One region of the Lachnoclostridium phytofermentans ISDg genome, then DNA from elsewhere that is predicted to be linked to it. Evidence: riboswitches for the same ligand, from Rfam matches in the RefSeq annotation. Region 1 holds a riboswitch; each other region holds the start of a gene.
What was found. Region 1 has a riboswitch for cobalamin ahead of CPHY_RS03050 (ABC transporter substrate-binding protein). Riboswitches for the same ligand answer to the same signal wherever they lie in the genome.
Positions count from the first base shown of each region.

Region 1 (5,421 bases):
GCTACTACGGTAGACATCGCATCTACTTGGACTGGAATACTGGTAAAAATAAGTCCACCTGCTAACATAAGTGCTATAAAACTCTTTCTCTTCATAATAAAAACCACTCCTTCCATAGCCTGCAAACATCGGGGTCGCAGGTACAAACAATTCATGAAACCGTGTGAAGTTTTAAAATTTCTTAGGCGGCGTCTTTTGAAACCTTAGAAATTTTCTTTACACTTCTTCCAAAATTCTTTATCCGAATTATTGTTCTATGCATTAGACGATATATATTTCCATTTGTTCCACACTTTGTAAAATATTTTAGCATTTTTATTTAATATAAGATTTTAAGGCGAAGAAAAAAAGAACAGATTGAATTTGCCACTTTAGGCTCATCAAGTTTTAAACTTGAAAGCGAAATCACTTTTCTAATCAAATGCAATTCGTCTTGCTGAGTCCACAGGGTGAGTGTACATCCCTCAGATAGCTTATGGTTTATGGGAAATCAAAAAAGCTCGCTTCCGCGAACTTTTCTTTATCAATCGAATAAAAGCAGAAGCCATTGAAGTCCACTTCAAAAACTCCTGCTTTTTAATTCAATTTTGATTATTTATATTTTTCTAAGACGGAGTTGGAATGAAATAAGTACCACCTAATGCTTCATTCTCTAGTTCATAGAAGAGAATTTCAAATACTTGATTCAGATTATCAATCGTTAATACTTGTTTTGTTTCCCCTGCTGCTACGATTCTTCCATCTTTCATTAAAACAATCTGTTTACAATACCTTGCAGCTAAATTGATGTCGTGAAGTACAGTTATAATCGATGTGTTCTTCGTATCATTTAACTTCTTTAAATATTTCATTAATTCCATCTGATACCGAACATCCAAATGAGCTACTGGTTCGTCTAAAAACAACCAAGGTGTCTGCTGAGCGATTGCTCTAGCTGTAATAACCCTCTGTTTTTCTCCACCGCTTAACCTGGAAAATATAGCTTCACGTAAGTGATAGCAATTCGTCATCTTCATAGCTTCGTTTACAATTTCTCTATCCTTATCACTGACTGCTTGAAACCTTTTTTGATAAGGTGCTCGCCCCATCATCACAATTTCATATGCTGTGAATCTTGTTTCGATGTTGGTGTTTTGTGGGACTAGGGACATCTTTTTCGCTATATCGTTACGTTTATAACTTGTAATTTCCTTATTTTCAAGGAATATTCTTCCTGACTCTACTGGTAACAATCTTAGGATATGGCGAATAAATGAGGTTTTTCCGGATCCGTTTGGCCCCAAAATACCGTAAAACCCTCCCTGTAAAAAAGTCGCACATATCTCTTTTAAGATTGCATCCTCCTCTTTTTGTGGCTGCCAAGTAAGTTCATTTATTTGTATTGTCTGTAATTTATCCATCTTACACCATCCTTTTCTTATCACGATATAGTAATAATAAGAAATATGGTGCTCCAAATAATGCGGTAATAACTCCGACTGGTAATTCTCCAGGTGCTCTTAAGGTTCTTGCTAAAGTATCACAAACAATTAAGAAAAAGGCACCAAAGATACAACTAAATGGCAATAATCTCTCGTGTCTTGGACCAAGTAGCAATCGTATCATATGAGGTATAATTAAACCGACAAAGCCTATAATACCACAAACCGAGACGCAAGCGGCTACCAAAAGTGAACCAACTATGATAAGAGTTCTCTTCACTTTCAATGTATCAATACCAAGACTTTCTGCAGTTTCCTCACCTGCCGCTATAATGTTTAGTTCTCTCGCATACACAATAATTATCGTAGCACAGACAACAAAAAACAGGAGAAGAAATCCGACTTTCTTCATGCTAGCTGCAGAAAAGCTTCCAAGAGTCCACATATAAACCTTTTCTATCTGCTCTCTTCTAATACTCATTAATAAGGAAATCATAGCAGACAACATAGAACTAATCGCTGTACCAGTTAGCACAATATGAGTAACTGAACCAGTACTTCCAGTAAACGCAATTTGGTATACTAAGAAAACAGTAAGTAGAGCTCCAACAAAGGCAAATGCCCCTATCACACCCAGACCAAAAAATGATATCGTCATACCACTTAGTGTAGCTATCGTAGCTCCAAGAGCTGCACCAGAGGAAATGCCAAGTATCTGTGGGTCTGCAAGTGGATTACGAAATAATCCTTGAAAACATGCCCCTACTAACGCAAGTGAGGCTCCGCTTAAACCAGAGAGTAAAATCCTAGGTATTCGAATATTCCAAATAATCGTAACATAATTTTTAGGTATATCCGAAGTTTCTATTAACTTTCTAATAATCGGTATTTTACTTAGAAGGACCTTTAAACTATCATATATTGTTATGTTGGCTGAACCAACTGATGCTGTGACAATAATCGTAATAAGTAGTAGCAACGTAAACACTAGATAATAAAATGAAGTCTTTCTTTTGTTCATATTAATAATCAGGCCTTTCCATAACTGCAAACTTTGAACCACAGGTACAAAGTTGCGTATTTACTCCAGTATCTATTGAAATGCTTCTGGATGCAGTATTTTTGCTACCTCTAAAATTCCATCAGCAACACGATAACTTTGACGTTCCAGTAAATTATTATCAATACTATACACTTGATTATTCTTTACAGCACTTAAATCTTTATAGTTATCACTTGAGATAAAGCTATCCTTCATACTGGAATCTAAAATAATTACCTCTGGGTCTGCATCAATTAAACTTTCTAATGTATATGACCATCCACTAACATTTTTAGCAATATTATCTCCACCTGCTAGTGTTAATAAATTTCCGATAAAGGTATCACCTCCGGCTGTATAATCTCCGTATTCCCCAAAACCTACTACATAATATACAGTCTTCTTAGGAAGTGACGCAACCTTCTTTGTTACATCTTCTATTTGTGTTTTCATTGTTTCTACAAGCTTTGCTGAATTATCCTGACAATTAAATATCTGTCCAATTAAATCAATCATCCCATAGATACCAGCAACATCTTTATCTTCATTCGCTACAACGACCGTAATTCCAACCTCTTTAAATTTTTGAATAACATCTTCCGTCCATAGGGAAGAAGCTAATACAACATCTGGAGCTAGACTTACAACTTTTTCTATATCAGGATTATAAAAATCTCCGATAGATTCAATAGACAATGCTTCCGCTGGATAATCACAATAATCCGTACGTCCAATCAATTTATCTGATAGCGAAAGTGCATATAATATCTCTGTGATACTAGGAGAAAACGATATCATTGTTTGAGGTTCATTTTCAAACGTAATGGTAGTTCCCATAGTATCGGTAACTGTGAGTGGGTACTTAGTTTCATTATTCTCTGTAGTATCCTCTGGTAAGCCAGTCGGGGTTGTGGCTGGTTCTGTGCCAGTTGATGGCTGAGCAGTAATTTGTGCCTCTGAAGTTGGCATTTCATTAGTTTCATGATTCTCATTGCCTGCTTTTGTCCCACAACCTGTCATGACAATGGTTAGAATCAATCCAAGTGTCAATAGTTTTTTAAATTTCTTCATTTAGCCTCCATGCTGCGACTATCTTTTTAGGAGCCGCTAATGGCGTGGGTTTGGCGCAGCACAAACTTGTCTGTGTAAAGTTTTAGAATTTCTTAGGCGGCGTCTTTTGGCGCCTTAGATATTCTCTTCACACTTACTCCCTTTTTGATCCGCAACTCCCTCCGAGTGCAGATGATTCATTCTCATATGGCAGGTTTCCTGGCTCATGGTCATTTTACTCATTGCTGTCTTCTCATATCATTCTTCGCTTTTTAAGGCTAGGAGCCGTATCCTTAACGCTAAAGAAGATACAATGACACTTCCGCAATTTTCATTCCATTGACAGTAACGGGGGCTGCTGTGGATTTTCACCACATTCCCTTTTAACTTATATTAAGAAGCACCACATGGTCGCAATTATTATACCCGTAACTTGGATACAATACAAGTAAATTTTAACAACAAGAAATCACATAGATAATAATTACTCATCAAAAAAAGACTGTCATAAAAGATTTAATGACAGTCCTTCTCCTATTACGTTTCATTTTGTAACTTTATTGGAAAAGCCAACCTATTTATTCTATGAAATACTATCTTCCTGATATATACATTAAATATACATGGAATATATATTAGTAAACGTATCTATTATCATAAGTTACGCCTTTTCACATGGCCCAAAATAATCTTTTCTAAGACAGACTTATATACTAAAACGATCTGAGCATCAATAAAGCAATATTTATTGAGAACAAATTCATAAGTCTTCATTAGAAACAGAACGCTCATCGTACCAAGAGCAGTAATCGCAATCATTGGTACTAAACCTTTCAATAGAATAAATGTAGAGGCAGCAATATAGAATACCACAGCAAACATATAATTTTTACTGATTCGAAAAGCAAGCAACATAGCATCGTTTAATCTATCATGCATCCGTGCAATCGATTCAATATCTTTATCCTTAAGCCTGGTGTAGATATCCTCAAAGACCTCTTTACTCTCTAGTGATTTGTTCTTGAGATTTTTTTGAATGTATGTGAAATACTTATTGTAGTTGACTTCTCCTAATTCCTTGCGTATTAATTTCTTGAATACACTCATCATATCCCCATTTCCTTTCGGTGGAATTGAACCTGTCTTTAGTATTTGCGAAGTCCTCTAATAAAGTCTTGTAATTTCTGGTTAGTTTGTAAAATTTGAAAATAAGATGACAAAACTTGGCTATGTCATGAACAATAAATTATATATTCACAAAATGTTCATAAGTTAGCCATACTATCATCATATTCATATCTTATAATACAAATATAACATAAATATGTTTACAAGATAATTTTTTTCATAAAACAAAGCCCGGCAGTTACCCTCCCCCTCTACCGGGCTTCTCCTCTGCCCTTTTTTCGAAATTACTTAGACTTTTTATCTCTATTCTTTCAAATCTTAATTTTCTCAAATCTTAATTTCATCAAATTATAATTTGATTCACATACTTTGCAGTGTTTTCATAATCAAATTCTTCCGCTGCTTCCATCGCTTGATGAATCTTTTTTTGATTTTCCTTAGATACCATCGTTAACAGTAGTCTTAATCCATTTATAATCTCAAAATATTCATAATGACTAATATGATATAATACTTTCCCCTGCTGCTTTGCGATTACTTCTTTAGAACAGTTAGAAATCCCCATGGTTTCATTCTTAGGATTTCTTCTATTATTATATGCGATTAACGCTTGTTCGAGTTCACTACAAAATAAGTTAATGCGCATGAGAAATCTCTTTAGTTGTTCCATCTGGCATTCATGGATAGAATTATTATGTTCCAATGATTCCTCGCTCATTCTTTTCATTTCAAGGGCAGTTGCATCTTCCGCTAATTCTCTTGATCCCAAATGATACAATA
Region 1 covers NC_010001.1:718,054-723,474, reverse strand. Annotated here, with positions in the region: gene CPHY_RS03065 (S-layer homology domain-containing protein) at 1-95, opposite strand, end outside; gene CPHY_RS03060 (ABC transporter ATP-binding protein) at 606-1,400, opposite strand; gene CPHY_RS03055 (FecCD family ABC transporter permease) at 1,402-2,442, opposite strand; gene CPHY_RS03050 (ABC transporter substrate-binding protein) at 2,515-3,534, opposite strand; cobalamin riboswitch at 3,706-3,936, opposite strand; gene CPHY_RS03045 (hypothetical protein) at 4,168-4,620, opposite strand; gene CPHY_RS03040 (response regulator) at 4,985-5,421, opposite strand, start outside.

Region 2 (5,421 bases), 670 kb from region 1:
GAACTCTAATCTTTGAATACATACTAAATGCAATCCATAAAGAATTTAGCCACTTCATAATAACCTCTTTCCCCTTTATGATTTAAAGGAATACCACAAACTACTTCATCAACGTGCTCAAAGTCTACTGCTAACCTTGTATGAAGTTCTCCAAGTGCTTTGATATATAAGGAAGTACCCTCGTCGTAACTGATTCCATCAAATCCGATATCATTGGATACTACAATTAAGTGTGTCGTTTTTTCAGAAAGCAGCTCAACTTGTCTTAGTACTCCATCTATCACCCCATCCGCACCAATTCCTATCGGATCAAACATCTCATTTGCTAGAAGATTAGATAAACATTCCAATAACACGACGCTATCTTTGGGAATAGATACTTCATTCACCGTCAGCGATTTCTCAATTGTATGAAAATTTCTTCCGCTTCGTAGTAAACGATGTCTCTTTACACGCTTCTTTCCTTCTTCTCCATACACTTGCATCGTAGCTAGATAATACACAGGCAAATTGAAAGAATCCGCAATTTCTTCTGCATAGGCAGACTTGCCACTCCCGCTGCCTCCGGTGATTAAATATCTCATAATGGTTTATACTCCTCTATTTGTATATCAGTAAAGGTTGGCATACTGCGATATTCACTTAATGCCATCTCAAGTAGTGGCATTACCGCAACAGCTCCTGTTCCCTCACCTAAAGATAGGCGACATTGGATGATAGGATTTAGTTTAAGTTCTTCCAGTATCATTTGTGCGGCTGGCTCACCAGATTGATGAGAGGCAACCATCGTATATTTGCAAGGTTCACATAATCTGGTAGCTAGAAGCGCTGCTGCTGAGGATATAAAACCATCAATGACAATAGGTACCTCAAAAAATGCTCCTCCAAGATAGACACCAACCATGGCTGCCAAATCAAAGCCTCCAACCTTCTTTAAGATTTCCCAAGGCTCCTCTGGGTTTAAATGATGAAAAGCGATTGCTTCCTCGATTATCTTTGCCTTATGCGTAATTCCTTCCTTACTTAAGCCTGCTCCCTTTCCTGTTACATTCTTCGCAGGTACTTGAAGGAGAGCAGCAGTGACAGCGCTACTGGTAGTCGTATTGCCAATTCCCATCTCCCCCGTTGCTATAATTTCATAACCTGATTCTTTGTATTCCTTCACTAATAAGATACCGGCTTCTATACAATTACATAACTCATCTTCTGTCATAGCCTCCATCTGAGAAAAGTCTCTTGTTCCTCTTCTTGCCTTCAGACAGCGCATTTCCTCTACTTCAGTTAGCATACCAACATCAACTGGAATTACCTCAGCGTTAGCCACTTTTGCAAAATGATTGATGCTGGCTCTCCCATGAAGAATATTTTGAGCTACAACCGCAGTCACTTCACTTCCAGTCTGGGAAATCCCCTGTGCTACAATCCCATTGTCCGCACAAAATACCATGCAACAACGTTTCTTAAGCGTTATCTTAGGATTGATAGAAACCAGTGTTGCAACAGCATCCTCCAGATATCCAAGTCCATAAAGTGGTTTTGCAATCTTATCCCAGTACTTATTAGCTTCTCTTTTTCTTTCTTCAATTTCACTAAAATCTCTTGTTATCAGCTGTCTTATGATAAGTTTACAATCAATTTCCCGCTCCATAATAATTCCTTTCTTGTCTCATACCTTTTTATGGACTTTCCCTTTTTAAGGTCTTTCCCTTATTCTTGCAATAATGACCAACGTGACTTAACCATACATATAGGAAATTGCAGCGCAAATTCCTATAAACTAAAAAATGCCTCATACACAAAATAGCATAAGAGGCATAACAAAAAAACTCCCTAAATGAGTTCTTTACTACACCAGCTATTCACCGTAGCCTTGTGTTATTTCTTATAGTGAGGCAGGTCTTCTGGCTTTGGCTTCAGCACATACTACAGTCTTCCCGATTACTCAGTGACATGTCCTACATTCGTAAGTGAAGTATGCTCTTCCATTACAGCGGCGGGACCGCATGGGATTTTTCACCCATTTCCCTATTATCCTTGGCTATAAATCATGCCAAGGCACCTCTCTACATTATATTTTTAAGATAGAATTTCAGTACATGTAAAAAATTTAATTCTCTTATTTGGAAATTAAACCCGCTTCATTATAACTAAAAAATCAAAGGATGTAAAGTATCTACCGTAATTAATCCTTATAATCCCTGATAATAACCAATAATATACAATGGAATAACTACTTTAAAAATGTTACAATATTATTACAGAAATATTTCATTTTGGTAATTCTATAACAAAATATCCTCATGTTCTGAATCTCCTGACAAAAAGATGTAACCTATTTGACTCTTTTTTGTCGCACTTTTATGAAATACTTAAGATATCTAAAATACGAAAGAATGGTAATGAATATGAACTACAAAGTTAAATTAGGCACTCTAGTAACATCTCTGGTTTTATCTGGATATATTACAACTATCCCAGTAGCTCACGCTACTTCATATAAAATCTCCCCCCCACTTATAACAACCTCTCGCTTCATCACTTCTAATGTAGGATCTCACGAGGTATCAGTCCGACAAGGTCAAAATAAGATAGATCTCGACGTTAGCGTTACAAAAAATGCGACCGCGTCGGAAATTCAGCAATTATTAGATTATAACAAGAATAATGTATACAACCTAACCATAAGAATACCATATGGTACCTATGTACTTGATCAAGAACTTCGTATCTATTCTAATACTACAATTATTGTTTCTACTGGAGCTAAATTAATGAAGAACCACCAACGTGGAGCCATGATTGCAAATGATATGAGTAAAGATAACGGTGGTTATTCTACTACCGAAAATATCACCATCGATGGGGGTATCTGGGATTCCTCTATGATAGCAGGCTATAACAAGGGTACGGAGAGTTTTCGTTTTATACACGCTACAAATGTTACCGTTAAAAACGCAACCATTCGTAATGTACCAGACAAAAGCCACCTTATTACCTTTGCTGGTGTTAAAAACGGTACTATAGAAAATTGCATACTCTTTGGTTATAATGGTGAAACGTTAAAAGAAGCGATTCAGCTCGACATCGTTCATGACAATATCATCGTTCCTTCCATGCAGTCAAGTTCTATCCTATATGACGATTTACCATGTGATACAATTGTCATAAAAGATAACCTAATATACAACTTTCCCCGCGGTATTGGTTCCCATACTTCTGTCCAAGGAGTTTTCCATACTAACATAACAATTGAGAATAATAGGCTTCATGATATCTCGGAAGCTGCCATTAAAGTTTATAACTATACAAACACCAATATAAAAAACAATATCATAGATAGAGCAGGTGTTGGGATTCTTGTCTATACGACAATTGCAAATGAGGAGATGAATTATCTTCCTGCTCTTCCAAGTACGAAAAAACAGCCCCTTCCTAAAAATTATCGCATCGTAATTGAGGGAAATACTATTAAGAATATGAGACAATATCTAGAAGGTTCAACGCTTACCTGGGGTGATGGAATACGTGTTATTGGTAGCAAAGCACGACCTTTATCCAATGTTTCTATTAGAAAGAATAAGCTAACAAAGACAGCCCGCTATGGAATCTTTGTAGAATACTCCCCTAACTGTTATATTGGTAGCAACTATATCACTGATACCTATCGTTATGCAATTTGCGTACACAATAGTAACTCAGGTAATCTATACTGGAACCAGATTAGTAAAGCGGGAGCGAAAAACAGCTATTATGGAGGAATTGGTGTATCATATACCCAAAATTTAAAGATCTATAGTAATAAGATAAACGTGACAGCCAAAAATGGTATTTATCTAAATTCAACTACAAGAAACTGCAATGTTACCTGGAATAAGATCACCGGTGTAGCCGCTGCTCAAGCTATTTATGCAGATACAAAAGATGGACATACGGTTAAAAATAATACACCGAAAGTAAAAAAGTAATTTGTTAGTTTTGTTATAGAACAATGAAGTGGCGGTTTTCTGAACTATCTGATGATTCCAAGATAATTACGCCATACGGCACATTTAAACCAAAAAAATTTCCATACGAAAAGTTGCTATTTCCGGAAGAAGAAAATTGTGTGGATCACATACTAAAGCTTTATTTCTAATAGCCAGTAACATTACCTGTGCTAGAACTACTATGAATATGAACCTTTTGGGGACATTATTTTTATGAAAAAGAGGAGCTTATGCTCAATAGCTTTTATATCTACTATTGAGCATAAGCTCCCTTTATGATTGCATATTCTTTTATTATCGTTGTTGTTGCTTTCTTATACGCTCTGTGCATTCTTTTCAAGCACTAAATAAGCACTCGCTACTTTTCAACTTAGCTAGTTCTTACTTCATAGCTTTTCAAGTATAAAGCAGCTCTAATATCTTTTTTAAAGATTTAAACATGCTGATAAACCATATCAAGTTGGAATTCTGTTTCACTACCAACATATCCTATCTTTTCATAAACATGCTTTGCTGGCTCATTTAACTCGTCTGCCATAAGAAAAGAACGTACAGCTCCTTGTTCCTTTCCATAAGCAATGGCCTTTTAATCGCATCAAATTTATTTCTGTCAATCATGCAATCTCCTTTACTATTAGTCAAAAGGATAAATTACACCCCAACTAGCTCTAAGACCGTCCATAATTTCCATCACGCGGAGAGTTTCCTCATGAGGCATCTCCGGACATTCTAATTTACCTTCTGCTATTGCCTTGAAAGCTGCAGTTACTTCATACTCATATCCAGTAATTTGTTCTGGTCTCTCAATGGTTTCTACTAATTCGCGGTTTGAATTGTATACTTCAATTTTCTCATAGTTATTCATCCCATAAACCTTTAAATAACCTTCGGTACCATAGATGATTGCTTGTGATTCCATCGCACTAATCATAGAACTGCTAAGTGTTGCTACCTTACCATCTTTATAAGTCAAGATGACACTATGTGTTTCATCTACACCAAGATCAGTTAATACTGCAGAAGTTTTGATATCCGAAATCTCATTTCCAAATGCAATCATAGCAAATGTTAATGGATAGATTCCAAGATCAAGTAACGCTCCACCTGCTAATGAAGGCTCTTTAAGTCTTGGTTTTCCACTAACCAATGCACCGAATGTAGAGATTAAAGAAGCTGGAGTTCCAATCTTACCACTATTAAGTGTATCTTTTATCATTTGAGCCATTGGCATATAACGGCACCAAATTGCTTCCGTAACTAATAATCCTTTTTCTTTTGCTAAAGAAAGAACTTCTTCTGCCTGCTTTTTATTCGCAGTAAATGCTTTTTCACATAAAACATTTTTTCCATATTGTAAACATAACTTTGCATGATCATAATGATGAGAATGTGGTGTTGCTATATACACTAAATCAATATTTGGATCTTGCAACAT
Region 2 covers NC_010001.1:1,392,722-1,398,142, reverse strand. Annotated here, with positions in the region: gene CPHY_RS05840 (adenosylcobinamide-GDP ribazoletransferase) at 1-58, opposite strand, end outside; gene CPHY_RS05835 (bifunctional adenosylcobinamide kinase/adenosylcobinamide-phosphate guanylyltransferase) at 24-584, opposite strand; gene cobT (nicotinate-nucleotide--dimethylbenzimidazole phosphoribosyltransferase) at 581-1,648, opposite strand; cobalamin riboswitch at 1,875-2,078, opposite strand; gene CPHY_RS05825 (right-handed parallel beta-helix repeat-containing protein) at 2,406-3,965, shown strand; gene CPHY_RS05820 (Gfo/Idh/MocA family protein) at 4,621-5,421, opposite strand, start outside.
Region 2: linked by a shared signal. The riboswitch ahead of cobT (nicotinate-nucleotide--dimethylbenzimidazole phosphoribosyltransferase) and the one ahead of CPHY_RS03050 (ABC transporter substrate-binding protein) in region 1 are both predicted to bind cobalamin.

Region 3 (5,421 bases), 1.0 Mb from region 1:
ATTGAAAAATATCCAGCTACAAGGAATGGAATAGACAGTATCCCCCAAGTGATACAATATTTCGGTGGAAGATATCCTTCCATGATGTGCATTGCGTTTACTGCTGGAGAAATTCCAAAACATAACGCAAATGCTGCTGCAATAGCAACAATTCTTTTTTCTTTCTTATTCATTTTTCCTCCTTTTTGTTTTTAATGGGACGTCACTAAAAACTATTACATTAATTTATCAAAAGCATTTCGTTTACCTCATGCTTAATGAACTATACTTGTTCCCCAGGATATTTCTAAATTCCGCGGGTGTTTTGGGATATATCTTTAAATCCTCTAATATCTGTTTTTCTATAAGAGCTTCATAGACTTCTAACATAATTGGTTGCTTTAAATTTGTTTGAATTAAAATTTCTTCATTTTGGAATATTTCTAGCGGTGTTCCATCCGCAATAATTTTTCCTCGATGAAATACAAGCACCCTTTCCGCCCATCGGTATGCAAAATCCACATCATGGACAGAAATCAACATTGTTTTACCTTCCATATTCAGTTTCTCTAGAACATCTTCTAGCATCGTTGCATTTAAAGGATCCAACGCTGCCGTTGGTTCATCAAATATGATGACATCTGATTTCATAGCTATGATATCAGCAATCGATACCCGCTTCTTTTCTCCTCCACTTAAATAATGAGGTGGTCTGTCAATAAACTCCGTAATGTTCATGTATTCCAATGCTTCTTCAACCCGTTTTTTAACCTCCTCTTTGGGAAGTTTTAAGTTCATTGGACCAAATCCTACTTCAGCCCTTACGGTAGAAGCAATAATCTGGTTATCTGCATCCTGAAATACAATTCCAATGTTTTTTCGAAGTTCTCTTAAATTTTTCTTATTGATTATCGTATCCCGGTAAGTTATTTCCCCCTGATCTGGGGTCAGTACACCATTCACATTTAGAAAAAATGTAGATTTTCCAGAACCATTTGAGCCTACCACCGCTATTTTTTCGCCTTCGTAAATCTCGACATTCACTCCGTTTAATACGGTCTCTCCACTTCCATAGGCATAATATAAATTTTCAACCTGTAATATTGGTTTCTTCATTATTCACACTTTCCTCTCCATCACATGATTCCCCAGAGCAAAAACAGAAACATAATAAATGCAGTTGCTGCAATTAGTTGATTCCACTTTATCGCTTTTTTTTCTTCCAAAAAATGTAATTCCCCATCGTAACATCTGGCTTCCATAGCATTGTAATAAGCATTTGCCTTTTTCAGTGAAACGACAAGCATATTACTTGCAATACTCCCAAAAGTAATACAAGAGGTCCTAAAATCACAATAACCCTGACGTGCTTCTGCTGAGTTTTTCATCTGCCTATAAACATCAACTAGAATAAAAATAAAACGGTAAATTAGGTTCATTAATTCAAGAATGAGTTTTGGCATATGAACTTTTCTTAAAACAGCGATGATTTCACTTGATGGAGTAGATAATGTCATCATCTGTAGAGCGCTTACAGCTGCAAAAACTTTAAGTATTAAAAACAACATTTTCTTTAGTTGTACTAAAGAAGTAAATACATAACAAAAGCCAAGATACAAATTATATTGACCTATTGGTTCTTTTGAAAAATCAATGGCAATCGTAAATGTACCAAGCAAAATAAAAGATAATGGAATCGCCAAAAATGATAAATATTCTGTTATCGACAAACCACCTTTTACCACAGTGATATAAGCCATTGCAAAAATAATTACAACGGATACATAAGGATTGTTCAGTACAATACTTAAAATCATGACTATGACTGAAAAGGTAACTTTAAAATCAGAACTCCAGTCTCTGATATGAGATGTATAAGCATATAAGTCAATGGAAAACCCTTCTCCATGCTTATGTTTTATTCCATGATGATGCTTATGTGCACTGTTGCTATGAACATGTTTTTTTCGAAATTCCCATATAGAAAAAATGACAGCCACCACAAATATGGTGCAAAAAGCAATTAATTTTGTCATATAAATAACCTTGCCTTCCATCTAAAATTAAAAAAAGCCATACTAAGTTCAAACGAACTCAATACAGCTTTGTTCTGTAATTTTAGCACACAAATATACTGTAATTATTTTAGGGTAAAAGAAATAATACAATCTTCTCTAAAAAATTGCAGCTATCAGGTGTGTACCTCTTGAGATCGAAGAGTTTTTGTATATTGAAACAATATACAGTACATTTCATTATACAAATGTATTCTGACTTAAACATCACCGCAAATTTTTCACCTTCCCAGAATTACTTCCAGTGGTCAAAGAACATACTATTCAGGTTCTTTTCGAAAACTGCTCCGTTATCACAGTAGCGCTCCTGTGTGGGAATTGCACCCAACTTCCTGTACGAGAGAACTCGCACAAAATTTGTATAATTCAATTCTATTCAGTTTTTTTATATAAATAAATTTTACTCTAACTTAGGAATATGGCTGAGTTAAAAAATACTTACAAATGCATAACGCTAATATTTACAAGTAATAATTACAGACTCATTACACTAAAATATTTATAAATCCATTATGTTAAAATATTTCTAAATACATTATACTAAAATATTTCTTAATACATTATACTAAAATATTTCTAAATACATTATTCTAAAATATTTCTAAATACATTATGCTCCTCTAGTTTCATCAACCATATAGAGCAAAGCATTACATATTGCTGCTGCCACATTACTTCCGCCTTTTCTTCCTCGCGCGACAATGTATGGAGCTGAAGAATTGATGACCAACTCTTTTGACTGTACCACATTAACAAACCCAACAGGGACTCCTATTACCAAAGCTGGTTTTATTTTGTTTTCAGTTATCAGTTCATAAAGACGCACAAGCGCAGTAGGGGCATTCCCTATGGCAAATATGATTTCTTTATCGAGTAGGGCTGCTTTATCTATACTTGCGGTTGCTCTTGTACTTCCGTTTATCTTAGCAATCCTAGCAACTTCCTCATCTGCCATAAAACAAAGTACCTCACCTCCATATTTCGCTAGAACCTTTTTATTAATCCCCGCCTTTCCCATTTCAGTATCGGTGACAATACAGGCTCCTCGTCTTATCGCAGCTAAGGCATATTCCACTACGTTTTCAGAAAACATCAATGAATCAGCATATTCAAAATCAGCAGATGTATGTATTACGCGTTTGATTATCGGAGCTTTTTCTTTATCAAGGATTCTCCCACCTAACTCCTGCTCGATTATTTCGAAACTTCTCCTTTCAATATCAGCTGGTAAAACATTTTCTAAATCTATTTTCATTCTGATTAACTCCTACTTTTCAATTCCAATTCTTGCACAAATCCCCTGGTCAAATGGATGCTTTATTTTCTTTATCTCAGATACATAGTCTGCCATATCAAGCAATTCTTTAGCCGGATTCCTTCCCGTCAAAATCACTTCTAAGGATTCTGGTTTGCTTTTCAAAAAGTCAATTAACTCTTGCCGATCAATTACATTGTAATTATATGCTCCAATAATCTCATCTAGTACAAGCATTTTGCAATCCTTTGACTTTACCTGTTTTATCACATTGCAAAAATGATCGCTATATACTTTTTTCGCTTCAAGTCTTTCACTTTCTGTTAACTTTGAAATAAATCCAAATGTTTTATCACAGGTTATAACTTGAATATTAGGTAACTGTTTAAGGATGTTCAGCTCACTTGATTGGTTATTTTTTATGAACTGTGCAAACACTACATCCCCTCCACTACCTGCACATCGAACACTCAGTCCAATGGATGCAGTGGTCTTACCTTTTCCATCTCCTGCATAAATATGAATTAAGCCTCTCATATTCCCCTCTCTGTCATTTCATATTTTATTCTAATTTCACTTTTTTCTATTTAAACATGTGCTAAGGAAGCGAAACGGTACTCTCATATTGGAATAGTAATAGAGATGAGGAAATCCGACCGCCATATTCTCATTTCCATGAATACAGCTCCACTGTGTCTTTCGTAATGGCTTACTGGCCGTAAAGCTTTCTCCACATGCATTACTATCAAAATAGTGAAACTCATGTGCCACTATGCTGTCACCACAATCAGCAACCATTTGTTCCTGGTTTGCAGTTAAGGTTATATAACCAAACCTTTTTAATTTGTCTGTTTTAAAAACTCCTCCAACAATGCTCCCAACCATAGGATAACTTTTTCCTGATATGTCCTCCATTTGTTGGTGGAGATACATAAAGCCTCCGCATTCAGCAAGACAAGGCAGCCCATTGTTTAATGCAGCCTTAATGCTCTCCCTCATACTTTTATTTGCACTGAGCTTTTCTGCTACCAATTCTGGATATCCGCCACCCAACAGAATGCCATCAATATGTTTTGGTAGTTCTTTATCATGTATCGGAGAGAATTCAACCAGCTTGGCTCCCATCTCCTGTAAGAGATCCAGATTATCCTGATAATAAAAGCAGAATGCCTCATCCTTAGCAATTGCTATATTCACTTCTCTATCCACTTTTGGTATTTCAGGTATGGAATAACTAAGATCCCCTGCCTTTTTAGCAATCTTCAATATTTCATCTAAATTAACGGTCTTCTCAATGATACCCGCAAGTTTATTTAATTTGGAATGAAAATCTTCCAGTTCTTCTGGCATGACCAGGCCTAAATGTCTACTTTCAATTACCAGCTCTTTTGCAAACGGCACATATCCAAGAACTTTTATTCCAAGCTCTTTCTCAATTTGTTCTTTGATTGGCATATACAAGCTTTGCGACATTTGATTTAATATAATACCGATTACATTACTGTCACTTCGGTATTGTAAGAATCCTTGTATCAACGGAATAAGTGAAAGGCTCATCCCTTTGCAATTTATCACAAGAATTGATGGGGTATTGGTAATCCCAGCAAGCTCGTAGGATGAGCCCTGCGTCGATATCCCGCCTACTCCATCGTAATACCCCATAACACCTTCCATTACGGATATATCAACTTCCTTCGCCGTTTTACCAAATAAATATTTAATTGTATCTTCCTTGCTAAAAAAGGTATCTAGGTTTTTTGACTTTGTTCCTATGACCTTTGAGTGAAACAATGGATCAATGTAATCTGGGCCACATTTAAAAGAAGCAACCTTTAACCCTCGATTCACAAAAGCCTGCAAAATCCCACAGGTAACCAATGTTTTACCGCTTCCGCTAGCTGGAGCTCCAATCATAATTCTAGGCAGTTCCATATTTTCCTCCATTACTATTTACCAGTACATGAGATAATAAAAACAGGATTTTGTCCCATCATCATGTGATACTCGCCAATCTGCTGTGATTTTGAAACAGAAACCTGCACTACTTCCGTCTCCGCAACTTCAAGACTCTTTATACACTCCAATGCCTCTGAAATTGTCTCCAACGTAATT
Region 3 covers NC_010001.1:1,720,921-1,726,341, reverse strand. Annotated here, with positions in the region: gene CPHY_RS07230 (energy-coupling factor ABC transporter permease) at 1-173, opposite strand, end outside; gene CPHY_RS07225 (energy-coupling factor ABC transporter ATP-binding protein) at 244-1,095, opposite strand; gene cbiQ (cobalt ECF transporter T component CbiQ) at 1,116-2,015, opposite strand; cobalamin riboswitch at 2,225-2,430, opposite strand; gene CPHY_RS07215 (precorrin-8X methylmutase) at 2,665-3,309, opposite strand; gene CPHY_RS07210 (cob(I)yrinic acid a,c-diamide adenosyltransferase) at 3,322-3,846, opposite strand; gene CPHY_RS07205 (cobyrinate a,c-diamide synthase) at 3,883-5,241, opposite strand; gene cobK (precorrin-6A reductase) at 5,256-5,421, opposite strand, start outside.
Region 3: linked by a shared signal. The riboswitch ahead of cbiQ (cobalt ECF transporter T component CbiQ) and the one ahead of CPHY_RS03050 (ABC transporter substrate-binding protein) in region 1 are both predicted to bind cobalamin.

Region 4 (5,421 bases), 990 kb from region 1:
GTTTAACAAACCTAAAACAGACAGAACAATCGCAATAGCATTGATACACATAGAAGCAGTTATATTACCCTTTATTGTACGGATTGTGGAAGTGGAAAGTCTTTTTATGTATGGGATTTTGGCAATATCATCGCCCATTATTGCAATATCAGCTGCTTCTATTGCAATATCACTTCCAATGCTTCCCATGGCAATACTGACATTAGCCATTTTTAACGCCGGAGCATCATTTATTCCATCTCCTACCATGCAGACAATTTTGTTTTCTTGTTTTTGGAGTTTTTCTATGCTTTCAACTTTCTCGGTAGGAAGAAGCTCTGAATAGATGTTTGTAATACCTATCTGAGCTGCTACATACTCGGCTGTAAGCTGATTGTCTCCAGTTAGTAAAACCACATCGGTATTCATGGAATGAAGTTTGTCTATCACATCTTTCGCAGTTTCCTTGATTGTATCTGACAGTGCGATGATACCAATGACGGTATGTTCTTCTGCTAAGATGAGGGAAGCTTTGCCTTGATTTCTTAAGCAATCAAGTTTCTCTAAGATGTGATTTTCAATGGATATTTTATGATCTGAAAGGAATGTTGTGTTCCCACAGTAAATCATTTTTCCTGATGAAAGCCCCATTACGCCTTGTCCTGGAATCATCATAAAGTCAGATATTTCAGTAAGTAAAAGATTTTGACTTTTTGCAAATTTTACAATTGCTTTTCCAAGAGGATGTTCAGAGTAAGATTCTATGGAAGCTCCTTTTAAAAGTACTGAACTTTCAGTCTCAGAATCAATGAAAGGTATAATGTCAGAAACTTGTAAATTGCCATAGGTGAGTGTTCCGGTTTTGTCAAATGTTATACAATTGACCATTCCCATACGTTCCAGTGCCTCACCGGATTTTATTAAGACACCGTGTTTTGTTGCCTGACCAATGGCAGCCATAATGGAGGTTGGTGTGGCAAGCGCCAGTGCACATGGACAGAATACAACAAGGACAGTTACAGTTCTTACAATATCTTTTGTGATGATATATGCAACGATCGCAATAAGAAGAGCGATGGGAACAAGCCAGGTAGCCCATTTATCAACAATTTTCTGCATGGGAGCTTTTTTGTTCTCTGCTTCTTTGACAAGTAAAATCATTTTTTGCAAGGACGAATCTTTTCCAACTTGGACAGCTTTTATATCAATGGTTCCAAAACAGTTCATTGTTCCACAGAAAACAGTATCATTTGTAGATTTATCAACAGGAAGGGATTCACCGGTAATGACAGATTGATCGACAGAGCTATTCCCATTCATGATGATTCCATCAATAGGAATTGCCTCCCCAGGTAAGATGCGAAGCAAATCATTTATCTGTATTTGTTCAGTAGGTATCATTTCTTCATAGTACCCGTTCCCATTTGTAATCAGCTTTCTGCCTTGTGTTGGGATGAGTGACACAAGGTTACCGATTCCCTTTTTTGCTCTGGCTACGGTCATATCCTCAAGTATAGCTCCGATGGCCATGATAAATGCAACTTCACCAGCAGCAAATAACTCACCAATGAAAATGGAAGCAATCATGGCAATAGAAATCAAAAGGGCAGAGGAAATCCATTTTTGGAATATGAGCCTTGTGAAAGCGAGATATAATAACGGTAAACCCGAAATGAAAACCGTAATCCATGCAGGGTCAATTGGAAGTTTTTTATTGGTGATCATCAGAATGAAAGAAATAATTAGAAATATGCCAGAGAAAACAGTTAATTTGGTTCCTGCTAAAAAGTTAGTGAATTTTTTCATTTTGTTATTCCTCGCTATTCTTACTATAATATAGTACACTTTATTTGATAACTAACATTCTGTTCTACTATTATTATATTTTACCGTATTGTATTATCAACAATCAAAAATGGTAGATTGTAAGTTATGAAACAAATTATTGTTTTTGTACGGAAAGGAACTGGTATGGATAGAAGGATACAGAAAACAAGAGATTCGATATTTACGGCATTTAGCAGATTACTTTCAATGAAAAAATATTCACAGATAACGGTTCAGGATATTATAGATGAGGCCAATATTGGGAGAAGCACATTTTATGCCCATTTTGAGACAAAAGATCAATTGTTGGATGAATTGTGTCGGGATATTTTTGATCATATTTTTGCTAAAGATTTATCTTCAGAACAGCATCATGATTTTTCGGGGAACAAGGACTTTGAAGCGAAGATTACTCATATTTTATATCATTTGAAAGAAAGTAAGCATGACATGAAGTCAATTCTAACTTATGAAAGTGCTGATATCTTTTGGAGTTATTTTAAGAGGTATTTTGAAAAGCTATTTGCAGACTTTATAGATAGTGAAAGATATCATAATGTACCAGAGGAGTTTCTGTTGAACCATATGGCGGGCAGCTTTGTTGAGCTGGTAAAGTGGTGGATGAAAAAAGATATGAAGCCAGAACCAGAAGTTGTAGCATCCTATTTCATAGAAGTAATAAAGAAGTGAAAAAGAAGTGAAAAAGAAGTGAAAAAGAAGTGAAAAAGAAGTGAAAAAGAAGTGAAAAAGAAGTCATGAAAAGGAATCTATGAAAAAGAAGTAATTCTGTTAAAGAAGAGAAAATATAAGTTAATAGTAAAATAACCTAGCCGAACGATAGCATTCGTATGAATTGGTTGTGTTTTGGAATTCAAAGATTCTGTCCTATGCAGAATCTTTTTTTGATGAAATGGAGAGATTATTCAAACTTTTGGAAGAGATGACGAGATTTGTTATCATTGACATATAAAAGTTATAATGATACTATTTTAAAATAACAATTTAGATCTTTAAGGTGCTTGGTGTCATGCCGTTAGGTATTGAAGTCCAAGATAATAGGGAAATGGGTGAAAATCCCATACGGTCTCGCCGCTGTGAAGGAAGAATCATATCTTGAATATCACTGTGTAAAATTACATGGGAAGATGAGATATGGTGTTGACGCCTGAGTCAGAAGACCTGCCTTAAGATAGTTTTTACACTTATTTACGAATGATGATTAGGTGTAATTGGGATAGCACCATGGGGAAGCTATCTCCTTTTACGCCTTTTACAATTTATGTAAAAGGCTTTTTTTTGTTTGCACAGTATTGTCGAACTATTATTTAAATATTTGGAGGAAGTAAAGTGAGTATCCGCATGTTGGGAATTGATCATAATAAAGCATCTATCGAGGAACGAGAAATATTTTCGTTTACGAAAAAAATGGCAGCGGATGTTTTACTTAATATAAAAGAAATAGAAGGAATCAATGGTTGTATTATTTTATCAACCTGTAATCGAATGGAAGTGTGGGTTAGCTGCTTTGAAGAATTTGAAACTTCTATTTATGAAATTTTATGTTCAATAAAAAAGGTTGACGACAATCGATATAGACATTGTTTTATTGAACGTGGTGGGTATGACGCCATAGAGCATTTGTTTTATATGACCTGTGGCTTAAAGTCAAAAATCATTGGAGAAGACCAGATTCTGACACAGGTAAGAGAGGCATTGGAGCTCAGTAGAGAGAACTACTGTACCGACAGTGTTTTAGAAACACTGTTTCGTTTCGCCATTACTTCGGCAAAGCAGGTCAAGACACAGATACATTTATCTGTAGTGAATTCTTCTGTCATTCATCATGTGGTTCATGAGCTTAAATTATCTAATTATCTCTTTAAGGGAAAGAAATGCCTGGTTATTGGCAATGGTGAAATGGGGAAATTAGCAGCGACAAAGCTAGAAGAGGAAGGTTCCGATGTTACTGTAACAGTCAGACAATATCGAAGTGGTATCATTGAAATACCAGTTGGATGCAATAGAATCAATTACGGAGACCGACTTGAACATATCGTGGAATACGACTTTGTTATAAGTGCTACTTCAAGTCCTAATATGACAATTCATTTGGAGCAGTTAAGTAATCTGGAGTTTAAGAAACCAGTATTATTTATTGATTTGGCTGTTCCAAGGGATATCGATCCAAGGATTACGGAACTAAAAAATATAACGTTGTACGATATTGATCATTTCAAAGTGGAAACTGTATCTGATGAAATGAAAACACAGCTTCGTCAAATCGATGAGATACTAAAAACTAAGATGGATGAGTTTATATCCTGGTATGAGTGCAGGGGCATCATCAAGGTTGTACAGACGTTAAGTGAAAATGCAGCGATCGATGTGGGGCTAAGAATTGATAAAACGATGAAAAAAATAGAAATGGACAGTAACGATAAAGAATTATTAGCAGCAACAGTACATTCTGCAACGAATAAAGTTGTCAGTAAGTTGATGTTTGGGTTAAGAGATCATGTAAGTGCTGCTACATTTCAGGAATGTATGGTAGCACTAAAAAATATATATTAGGAGAAAAGAGTCATGTCTGAGGATGCAGCTGCATATTTTCCATTATTCGTTGATTTGAATAAGAAAGAGATAGTGGTATTTGGTGGAGGGAAGATTGCTACACGAAGGATTTTATCTTTATTGGATTTTGGAGCCGATATTACAGTAGTTTCTCCAGCATGTACCAAGGAGATTTCGGAGCTGTCAGCTCAAAATAAGCTTGTTTTGGAACAAAGATGCTATATGGTAGGTGAAATTAAGATGCCCTATATGGTACTGGCAGCAACCAATGATCCTATAGTCAATGACATGATACATAGAGAGTGTAAAGAAAAAGGGATTCTTATAAATGTAGCTTCGGATCAGACAAAATCTGATTTCTTTTTTCCAGGACTTGCTGTCCAGAAACCCATAGTAATTGGTGTTACAGCAAGTGGTAAGGATCATAAAAAGGTAAAAGTAATTACCCAGAAAATAAGAGATATGCTAAAAGGTGAGTGATGACAATGAGAATAATTCGTATCGGAAGCAGAGAAAGTGAACTGGCAGTTAGACAGTCGAGAATACTGATTGATTCTATAAAACAATATCATAATGAAATAGAGACTGAGCTTATTACCATGAAGACGACAGGAGATATCATACTGGATAAAAGCCTAGACAAAATTGGAGGAAAAGGTCTCTTTGTAAAGGAGCTAGATTTAGCGCTTATCGAAGGGAGAAGTGACCTGTCGGTACATAGCTTAAAGGATATGCCAATGGAAACGCCGGAGGAATTACCTATTTTAGCATTTTCAAAAAGGGAGGATCCAAGAGATGCGCTGGTTTTACCATTAGGATGTACAGAAATTGACCCTGTTTTACCAATTGGATGTTCCAGCCAGAGACGAATGCTTCAACTAAAAAAGATTTATCCAGGTGCCAATTATAAAGGAATCAGAGGAAATGTACTTACTAGGCTTGAGAAACTTGATAGAGGAGAATATGGTGCTCTTGTCTTAGCTGCGGCAGGGTTAAAGAGATTGGGATTAGAAAGCCGTATCAGCCGAATCTTTACGACGGAGG
Region 4 covers NC_010001.1:1,704,879-1,710,299, forward strand. Annotated here, with positions in the region: gene CPHY_RS07135 (heavy metal translocating P-type ATPase) at 1-1,785, opposite strand, end outside; gene CPHY_RS07140 (TetR/AcrR family transcriptional regulator) at 1,912-2,496, shown strand; cobalamin riboswitch at 2,803-3,007, shown strand; gene hemA (glutamyl-tRNA reductase) at 3,154-4,377, shown strand; gene CPHY_RS07150 (precorrin-2 dehydrogenase/sirohydrochlorin ferrochelatase family protein) at 4,390-4,857, shown strand; gene hemC (hydroxymethylbilane synthase) at 4,863-5,421, shown strand, end outside.
Region 4: linked by a shared signal. The riboswitch ahead of hemA (glutamyl-tRNA reductase) and the one ahead of CPHY_RS03050 (ABC transporter substrate-binding protein) in region 1 are both predicted to bind cobalamin.